Regions from separate parts of the Yinghuangia sp. YIM S10712 genome, predicted to be linked through region 2. Evidence: riboswitches for the same ligand, from Rfam matches in the RefSeq annotation. Region 2 holds a riboswitch; each other region holds the start of a gene.
What was found. A riboswitch is a leader RNA that binds a small molecule or an ion and turns the genes downstream of it on or off. The one in region 2 is predicted to bind cobalamin.
Positions count from the first base shown of each region.

Region 1 (3,264 bases), on a different contig from region 2:
GGTGCACAGGTTCGACAGGTGGACGACGTTGCCAGGCTCGGCGGCCTGGTTGCACGTGCGGTTCGCGGCGTCCTTGAACGCCATCCAGCCGTTCCCGGTCTGTGCGAGTGTGCGCATCATGCGCGCGTACAGGTCGCGCGCCGGAAGCTGTCGTACGAACCGGCCCGCCGCCTCGGCGTCGGTGTAGGCGCGGTCGAACTCCTCGCCCCACAGGTCCGGCAGTTCCGGGACCTCGTCGGGGTCGAACAGCGACCAGACCGCGTCCTCTTCGACCCGACGCATGAACAGGTCGGGGATCCAGTTCGCCAGGTTCAGATTGTGCGTGCGCCGCGCGTCTTCGCCGGTGTTGTCCCGCAGTTCGAGGAATTCCAGGATGTCCGGGTGCCACGTCTCCAGGTAGACGCAGGCCGCGCCCTTGCGCCGCCCGCCCTGGTTGACCGCCGCCACCGACGCGTCCAGCGTCCGCAGCCAGGGCACGATGCCGTTGGAGTGGCCGTTCGTGCCCCGGATCAGCGCGCCGCGCGAGCGTACCCGCGACCACGAGACGCCGATGCCGCCGGCGAACTTCGACAGGCGGGCGATGCGCCCGTACACCTCGTAAATCGAGTCCAGTTCGTCGCGCGGGGAGTCGAGCAGGTAGCACGACGACATCTGCGTGTGCCGCGTCCCGGAGTTGAACAGGGTCGGCGAGCTCGGCAGGTACGCCAGCGACGACATGAGCCGGTAGAAGCCGACCGCCTCCTCCACGGTCTGCGCGAGCCCGCACGCCACGCGCAGCAGGAAGTACTGCGGCGTCTCGGTCACCGCCCGGGTGCGCGGGTGCCGCAGCAGGTAGCGGTCGGCGACCGTCCGCAGTCCGAAGTACTCGAAACGGCGGTCCCCTTGGGGATCCACCGCCGCGTCGAGCACCTCGGCGTGCGCGGCCGTGAACGCCGCCGTCTCGTCTCCGATCAGGCCCTCGCGGTGCCCGGCCGCCACGGCGGACGAGAACGAGGCGATGCCTTGGGCGCGTACCTCGTCACCGATCCGCCGCGCCAGCAACCGCGCCGCGAGCTTGGAGTACGCGGGATCCTCGGCGATCAGATCCGCCGCCGTGTGCACCAGCAGCTCGGTGACCGCGTGATCGGTGGCACCGGGGGGCAGCCCGGCAGCCGTCCGCTCGGCCACGAGCCGGGTGTCGGCGTCCGGCAAGTCTTCGGCGATCAGGGCGAGTTCGGCGACGATCCGGTCCAATCGGGGATCGGCGCCGGCCTCGTGCACGTTGGCGTCGGAACGGAAACGGGCAGGCGTGTGCACGCCGTCCAGGACGGTCACAGGCTCTCTCCTCGCGAGCTCGTACTGCGGTGACCACCGCGCGCCGGACGGACGTGTCCGACACGCAGGCAGCCGGCAGGTCTTCGGACTCGCGGGCGCCGCACCTTGTCCCTACTGACCGTCGCTTCCCGGAACCGGACGGTTCCAGTGCTCATGACGGCGGTCGTTCCCGCTCACCGCTGCGGGGGCAGTCCCGGCTTCACACCGGGTTCCCTCTTCGAAGCCGCCGCCCCGGCCACGGATGGGCCCGAACAGACGGCTTCTCGACGGCCGTTCCCTCGGGAACGGCCGAACCAGCTACGCGAGTGAGCATACATGTTGGGGTGGCTCGCGTATTGCACCCCAAGTACTTGTGTCTCCACGGCCGACGCCGTGCCCGAGCCCTTCGCCTTCGCCGACGGCGGAGGGCCGCGGACGACTCCCGCCGGATGGCGCGAACGCAGCGCCCGTCGTGGCGAAGCGGCGCTGCCGCCCGGCCGCGACCATCCGCGTGCACAGCCTGTCGCGCGGCCGGGGCGGATCGCCCGGTGTTGCCGCCCCGGAGCGTCGTCGGGCGATGAGGTGCGGGTGAGGTGGGCGGGGCAGGGGACACTGCCCGGGAGAAATGGCGACTTGCGTGTATCATTTCGTCGCCGTGGAGGTGCCGACAGACGGCTCGAAGACAGGGAGCGTCACGGCGGACGGTGGCGCGATGGACAGCAAGGAGACACGGGCGTGGCAATCGAGGCGAACCGGCGCGTCGCAGTGGTCACCGGAGCCAGCTCGGGGATCGGCAGGGCGACCGCGCGGCAACTCGCGGAGCTGGGCTGGTGCGTGATCGGCGTGGGGCGCGACCCCCGGCGCTGCGCCGAGGCCGAGACGGAGATCGCGGCGGCAGCCCGCAACGGTGGCGAATTCACCATGCTGCGCGGTGACTTCACCTTGATGCGCGAAGTCGGGCGCGTCGCCGACGAGATCGCCGCGCGTACGGACCGCGTCGACGTCCTGATCAACAACGCCGGTGGCGTGCGCGACCGGAAGCTGGTCACCCCGGAAGGCACCGAAGCGACGTTCGCCGCGAACCACTTGGCGCCCTTCCTGCTGACCCGCGAGCTGCTGCCGCTCCTCCGGTCCGCCGCCGCGGGCCTGCCCCCCGGATCGGTGCGCGTGATCGCGGTGTCGTCCAGCGCCCACCGCATCAGCGACGGGCTGGACTGGGCGGATCTCCAGAGCCTCGGCGCCTTTCGCACGGCCGCCGCGTACGGCAGGGCGAAACTCGCCAACATCCTCTTCACTCGTGAACTCGCCCGTCGCGTCACTCCTGACGGGATCACCGCCCAGGCCATGCACCCCGGCGTCGTCGCCAGCAACTTCGCGGCGCACGGGGACGCCGCGATGCAGGCCCACATGGCCGCCGCCGACACCGTGTCGCCGGACGAACCCGCCGAAACGCTGATCTGGCTGGCCACCGACGACGAGCCGGGCCGCGGCGGCGGACGCTACTTCCACCGGAAGGCGGAGGAAATCCCTTCCGACGCCGCCCGCGACGACGATGCCGCCGCCCGGCTGTGGGCGGAAAGCGAGACCCTGTTGGCCCGACTCGCCGCACCCCGCTGACCCCGCTGACCCCGCCGCCCCCGACGACGATGCCGCCGCCGCCCGGCCGTGGGCGGGCAGCGAGACCCTGCTGGCCCGACTCGCCGCACCCCGCTGATCCGCCGCGCGCGTGCCGCCTCACCGCGCCGCGCCCTCGCGGTCAGAGGTCGTCCCACTGGTCGAGGAGCGCGTCCGCGTCCACCCCGCCGGCCCCCGCGGGGGGACCGTGGACGGCCTGCTCGGCCCAGATGATCTTGCCGCGAGGGGTGTAGCGGGTTCCCCAGCGATCGGAGTACCGGGCGACCAGCAGCAGGCCGCGTCCTCCCTCGTCGGTGGCGGTGGCACGCCGTAGGTGGGGTGAGGTGCTGCTCGCGT
Region 1 covers NZ_JBPKBI010000010.1:200,163-203,426, forward strand. The annotation lists gene ACRX5W_RS21095 (ribonucleoside-diphosphate reductase subunit alpha) at 1-1,314, opposite strand, end outside; cobalamin riboswitch at 1,372-1,571, opposite strand; gene ACRX5W_RS21100 (SDR family NAD(P)-dependent oxidoreductase) at 2,029-2,910, shown strand; gene ACRX5W_RS21105 (SpoIIE family protein phosphatase) at 3,050-3,264, opposite strand, start outside.
Region 1: linked by a shared signal. The riboswitch ahead of ACRX5W_RS21095 (ribonucleoside-diphosphate reductase subunit alpha) and the one ahead of ACRX5W_RS26950 (cob(I)yrinic acid a,c-diamide adenosyltransferase) in region 2 are both predicted to bind cobalamin.

Region 2 (3,264 bases):
GTAGGAGCCGCCCGACGCGACCGACCATGTGCCCTGGGACAGTTGCCCCGGGAGAACCTTGACCGGCGGTGCGGACGTGGCCTTGGCGGCGACGGCCCGGTAGTCGCCGTCGATGCGGTCGAAGACGCCGGCGGCCTTGGCTTCGTCGCCGGTGAACGCGGCCATGTACTTGACCCATTCGGCGCGGCCGAGCGGGTCGTTCTCCAGCCATTCCGCGTTCGCGACCACCTTGATTCCGGCCGCGCGCAGTCCGGCGTACGCCCCTTCGTCGGTTCCACCGGTCATGAGGATGTCGGGGCGTTCGGTGACGACCTTCTCGGTGTTGATCTGACGTCCGGGCGCATACTCGACCACCTGCCCGGCGTCGATCCGGGCGCGCGCGTCGGCACCGGAGACGTTCTTCGCGTTCGCCACGCCGGTCAGCAGGCCGAGCCTACCCAGGTCGGTCAACAGCGGCAGGTGCGTGGTGGAGGCCGAGTACATGCTGGTGATCGGCACGGTGACGCGCGGCGCGTCCGCGAGGTCGCCGTCCAACTTCGGGTCGGGGGCGCCGCACTTGACCAGGACGTAGCGTTCCGGCTTTCCGCCTGACACGGGCTGTTTGACCGTGAGGATCTGGTAGCTCTTCTCGTACACGACGGTGAAGTTCTGTGCGTACTTCAGCGTCGATTTGACCGGGAAGTAGTCGGTGTTCGGATCGAAGTTCTCGATGCAGCCGTCACCGGCTGCTGCGGGCGCGGGGGCTTTCTGCTCGGCGTCGCCGCAGGCGGCGAGTCCGGCCGTCAGCGCGGCGGCGACGGTGAGCACGGCGGTACGGCGCCAAGGCGCGCGGGCGCGCGGAATCATGGTGCTCCAAGCGTGTGGCGATGATCGTCGTACCCGGGGCGCAGCGCACACGCGCCCTCCCCGGGCCGACCGGCGGCGGAACGAAGGAAACTGGCGGGCGGTCAGGCGCTTCGGCCGGGCTCCCACAGGACATCGCCGGGCCCGTCGCCCTGGTTGGCAGCGCGGGCGAGGACGAACAACAGGTCGGAAAGACGGTTGAGGTAACGCGCGGTCTCCGGGTTGACCGTCGGCGACCCGCCGGCCGCCGCGTCGGCGTCGAGCAGCGCCCACGCGGACCGTTCGGCCCGCCGCGCGACCGTACGCGCCTGGTGCAGCAGGGCGGCTCCGGGCGTGCCGCCCGGGAGCACGAACGACCGCAGCGCTTCCAGGCGTTCGTTCAACGTGTCGCAGTGCGCTTCCAGTCGCGCGGTGTCCGCAGCGCGGATGCGCAGCCGCGATTCCCCCTCCTTTACCGGGGTGCACAGGTCGGCGCCGACGTCGAACAGGTCGTGCTGGATCTCCGCCAGCACCGCACGGGTCCCCTCGTCCAGCCCGCCGAGGGCCAGGGCCACGCCGATCGCGGAGTTGGCCTCGTCGGTGTCGGCATATGCGGCCAGACGCGAATCGGTCTTGCGGACACGGGAGTTGTCACCGAGCGCGGTCGTCCCCGCGTCGCCGGTTCGGGTGTAAATACGGCTCAGAACCACAGACATGGCACAGCCACCTTGCCTCTCTCGGGGAAATCCGCCCCGGTGTGTCGAGGTGGCGACGACGTGAGTCTCCTGGCTGCCGGATCACCGCTCCTCCCGGCCTTCCGGCCCTCGAACAACGAGAGCCGTGGCCGACTGCGGGAGTCGCTCCCCGGTCACAGTGGCGGGACCGCACCGGAATTGCACCGGTTTCCTCGGGCCGCCGTCGCCTTGCTGCGCACACAATGACACGCCGCGTCGGCAGATCGCCACCCCGGTCGGGCGGATGTGGCCGGAGACACCGAGGTCCTATTGCACAGGAAACAGATCTTCTGCGCCGCTTTTCTTTGCTGTGTCCACGAAAGACCACTGATTGCTCATTCTGTCGGCCTGTCGCGTACCGGGGCGGGTGGATTGACGGGCCTGTTCGGCGTACTCCGCATGGCCGCCCCGGTGGGGCTCACTTTCGCTGGAGGGGTCGCCCGCCGCTTGACGCCACGCTCAGCGTCGACCGCCCAGGCGGGCTCCACCACCTCGAACGCAAGGATGTCCGATGAAAGCGAAAACACGACTGCGAAGCCTCGGCGCGGCTGCCGGCCTGGCTGTGTGCCTGAGCCTGGTCCCCACCACACAGGCACATGCGGCGATCCTCGTGCCCTGCGGGAACATCACCGCCCTTCGGGCGGCGATCAATGCGGCCAACGCCACAGGTGAGGACATCGCCCTCGCCCCGTTCTGCACCTACACATTGACGCAGGTCGACAGTACGCTCGGCGGCTCGGGACTGCCGGTGATCTCGGGCGACGTCACGATCGGCGGACTCAACACGACCATCGCACGCTCAAGCGCCGCGAACACGCCCTTCTTCCGGATCTTCCACGTCGACAACGGCGGTGCCCTCGCGCTCCGCGGGATCAACGTGCGCAACGGCCTGACCGGCGGCTACGGCGGCGGCATCGAGAACCACGGCACCCTCGACGTACGCGGCGGCGCCATCACGGGCAACACCGGGACAAACGCCGGTGGTGTGTACAACGCCGTGGACGGCGACGCGACGCTCAGCGCGACAACGGTCAGCGGAAACCGCGCATCCGTCTTCGACGGAGGCGGCATCCTCAACACCGGAACCCTGCGTCTGAACTCGACCACCGTCCAGGGGAACACCGCGGTCAAGCGCGGCGGCGGCCTCGGCGTCTTCGACGGCTCGGCCACGCTGATCGCCAGCAGGGTCACCGGAAACACTGCGAGCACCGCAGACGGCGGCCTCGGCGGCGGCATTTGGGAGGCCCCGGCGTCAACGGTGACGCTTCTCTTCTCCACGGTCACGAACAACGTCGGCGGCAACTGCCGCCCAGCGGGAAGCGTTCCCGGCTGCTCGGGCTGACGCCGGGCGCGTGGGTGCGTCCTGCGTGACCGCACGAACAGGTGTGGTGCAAGGCGCGCGGAGATCGGGGGCGGCGACCCCATTGTCGGGTCGCTGCCCCACCCACGGCCCCCGGCCCTGCCCGCCAACCGAAGCCGGCACCGTAGTGGTCGGCGGTTTGGGGTGTGGACAAGGTCCGGGGTGGTGATCTCGCCGGGTGCGCCGGTTCGTACCCTGGGGAGGGTGGAGGATCGCATGGCCATCGGGATCGGTGCACGTCCGGCGCCTGCCTTGCGGCAGTACGTCGAGTCGTACATCGGTTTCGACCTCCGCGGCCTCCCGGCGGGCGTGCACTGCGGCACTCCGGGCCGCACGCTCACCGCGGTG
Region 2 covers NZ_JBPKBI010000017.1:117,667-120,930, reverse strand. The annotation lists gene ACRX5W_RS26955 (ABC transporter substrate-binding protein) at 1-846, opposite strand, end outside; gene ACRX5W_RS26950 (cob(I)yrinic acid a,c-diamide adenosyltransferase) at 948-1,538, opposite strand; cobalamin riboswitch at 1,601-1,731, opposite strand; gene ACRX5W_RS26945 (hypothetical protein) at 2,068-2,898, shown strand; gene ACRX5W_RS26940 (helix-turn-helix domain-containing protein) at 3,121-3,264, shown strand, end outside.

Region 3 (3,264 bases), on a different contig from region 2:
GCCCGGCGCGCACTGGGTCGCGAACTCGGGCCGGTGGGAGATACGCGAGGCCGAAGGGCCGCTGCTCGGTGTCATCCCCGGCGCCGAGTTCGAGGGCGTCAGCGGTGTGCTCGGCCCCGGTGACGCGCTGCTGCTGTTCACCGACGGCATGGTCGAAGTCCCCGGCCAGGACATCTCCGTCGGCATCGACCGGCTGCTGGGGGAGGCGGAGAAACTCGTCGCCGACGACTTCGCGGACGGCGCGCGCCGGATCGTCGACTCCGCGAGCGGCAACGTCGCCGACGACCGGGCGGTGATCCTGCTGCGACGCATCGGCAACACCGGGTAGGCAGCCGCCGACCGGCGACTGCCCGTCCCGTAGGGCGTCAGCCCAGTTGCGCCTCGATCGCCGCGACCAGTGCCGGGTCGTGCGCGTCGACCGTCGGCCGGAACCGACCGACGACCGTGCCGTTGTCATCGAGCAGGAGTTTCTCGAAGTTCCACTGCATATTCCCGGCCGCGCCCTCGGCGTCCGGTGTCTCGGTCAGCGGGGACGAGACGCCGGATGTCGTCGAGCAGTCCTCCGGAATCTCCTCGGCGGTGCCGGGCCCCTGACCCGTCGGTTCACGCGTGCGGGTGAAGTCCTGGTTCGCAGGGTTTGCTCTGCGGACAACGCTTGTAAGGTCGCACTAGGGCCGGGCTGGTCCTTCTGCAACGTGGCTCAGCCACCGTGCGGAGAAGCCCCCGGATTCGTCCAGGGGAGGAGTCACGAACTGGTTGCACGGCAATCAAAGTCAGCGCGGCAACACGCGCACCCCCGGACGGCGGGCGGCCATTACTGACTGCCCGCCCCCCGGTCCTCGACCGTACGCCGGAACCCCTCGCGCCACGGAACCGTGCAAGGCCCGGTGAACGACGCCCGCCTGGCGGTGTCCAGGATCTGCCCGCGCAGCGTCCCCGGCTGAGGGACGACACGGACCTCGGCCGCACGACCGGTCAGCTCACCGAAATACGCCGACCACTCCTGCACGCTCACCGGTTCGTCACCGCCCCAATTGACCACGGTCGCCGGCGTCGACGCCGCGGCCAGCAGGGCTTCGGTCTGCGTGTTGATGTCGTCCTGGTGAATCGGGCTGTACATGCACGGATCCCAGCGCGTCACCACCGGGCGGCCTTCGAGGATCGCCGCCAAGTGGTGTGTCGGCAGCCCGCCGTTGGCCCCGTACGAGGCGTTCATGCGCGCGATCGTGACCGGCAGGTCGAACGCCCGCGCACAGAAACGCGCGACGGCCTCCTCGGCCGTCTTGGACACCGAATAGGTGGGCGCGTGCGCGACGTTCGCGTCTCCCAGCGGCGAGGTCTCGGTGAACACGTGCAGGGGATCCTCGTGCGGTCGCAGCACCGACGCCGTCGACATCACCAACGCGGCCTTGGCGCGGCGGCAATGCCGCAGCAGCAGTCCCGTGCCCTCCGCGTTGACGCGCAGCGCCTCGTCGAAATCGAGTCCCGGCGCCTGATAGGTCGCCAGGTGCAGGACGTACGTGAAATCCCGCGGCAGGTCGCGAAAGTCACCCGCGCCCAAATCGATCGCCCGGGTCTTCACACCCAGCGCTTCGACTTCGGCCCGGGCGGCGGGGTCGGTGAAACGTGCGATTCCCCACACCTCGTTCTCCCCGGCCAGGTATTCGGTGAGCGGAAATGCGATCTGCCCCGCCGGACCGGTGACCAGTATCTTCTCGCCGGACAGCATCCTCGACGCCTCCCTCGGACGGTGACGACTCGTCATATCCGAGAACCCGCGACGAATCCAGCGGGACCCCGGGGTGCGCGGAACCCGTTCGGCCCTCTAATGTCGATCCGCCGTGGTGCTTCGGGAAACCGGTGTGGAACCGGTGCGGCCCTCGCCACTGTGATCGGGGAGTTCCTTCTCCACTTGCCACTGGGCGCGTCACGACGCGTCTGGGAAGGCGGAGCACGGAACGTTCGACCCGTAAGCCAGGAGACCGGCCACGGCGAACGTTCTGTCCACGAGGTGCTGGAGAGGGAACCTAGCCATGCATATAGCCGAGGGCTACCTGCCCTGGCAGCACGCTGCCGCCTGGGGCGCGGTCTCCGCCCCCTTCGTCGTCCACGGCGCCCGCGCGCTCACCGTGCAAGTCCGCCAACGTCCCGAGAACACCCTGCTGCTCGGGGCGTCCGGCGCTTTCTCGTTCGTCCTGTCGGCGCTCAAGATCCCGTCGGTGACCGGCAGTTGCAGCCACCCGACCGGCACCGGACTGGGGGCGATCCTGTTCCGGCCGCCGGTGATGGCCGTCCTCGGCACGATCACCCTGCTGTTCCAGGCACTCCTGCTCGCGCACGGCGGGCTCACGACGCTCGGGGCCAACGCGTTCTCGATGGCGATCGTCGGCCCCTGGGCGGGGTACGCGGTGTACCGCCTCGTCCGCTCGTGGCTGCCGGACAACCTCGACATCGCGGTCTTCGCCGGCGCGTTTGTCGCCGACCTGTCCACGTACTGCGTCACCAGTGTGCAGCTCGCGCTGGCCTTTCCCGACCCCGACAGCGGGTTCGCCGGAGCGCTCGCCAAGTTCAGCGGCATCTTCTCCGTCACGCAGATCCCCCTCGCGGTCAGCGAGGGCCTGCTGACCGTCCTGGTGATCCGGCTGCTGCGGCAGTCCGGCGCCGCCGAACTCGTGCGGCTCGGAGTCGACAAGCCCACCGACCGGTCCGCCGACAAGCCCGCCGACACCGCCGACACCGCCGACAAGCCTGCCGACAAGCCTGCCGGCCACTCCGTCGGCAAGGCCGACGACGAGCGCGTCGACGAGCCCGGCGGCAACGCCGAAGACCCGGCCGTGACCACGACGACCCCGACGGAGACGGCCAAGTGAAGCGCGCGACCAAGATCAATCTGCTGCTCGTCCTGGCCGTTCTCCTGCTCGCCTGCCTGCCGCTGGTGCTCGGACTCGGAGACGACGAGGAAGAGCCCTTCACGGGCTCCGACGCCCAGGCCGAAACCGCGATCACCGAGAACGACCCCGACTACGAGCCGTGGTTCAGCCCGATCTACGAACCCCCGTCCGGCGAGATCGAGTCGGGACTGTTCGCCGCCCAGGCGGCCATCGGTGCCGGGGTGGTCGGCTACTTCCTCGGTGTGGTGCGCACGCGCCGCAAGTACGCCGCGGGCACCGCTTCCGGCACCTGGACGGCCGACCCTGCGGCACCCGGGGCGCGCCCGGCGCCGGCGGCCGACACCACCGCGGAAGGCGACGCGGACCAGGCCGA
Region 3 covers NZ_JBPKBI010000002.1:281,389-284,652, forward strand. The annotation lists gene ACRX5W_RS06700 (PP2C family protein-serine/threonine phosphatase) at 1-328, shown strand, start outside; gene ACRX5W_RS06705 (hypothetical protein) at 366-488, opposite strand; gene ACRX5W_RS06710 (NAD-dependent epimerase/dehydratase family protein) at 815-1,729, opposite strand; cobalamin riboswitch at 1,826-2,005, shown strand; partial or broken gene ACRX5W_RS06715 (energy-coupling factor ABC transporter permease) at 2,034-2,708, shown strand; gene ACRX5W_RS06720 (energy-coupling factor ABC transporter substrate-binding protein) at 2,867-3,264, shown strand, end outside.
Region 3: linked by a shared signal. The riboswitch ahead of ACRX5W_RS06715 (energy-coupling factor ABC transporter permease) and the one ahead of ACRX5W_RS26950 (cob(I)yrinic acid a,c-diamide adenosyltransferase) in region 2 are both predicted to bind cobalamin.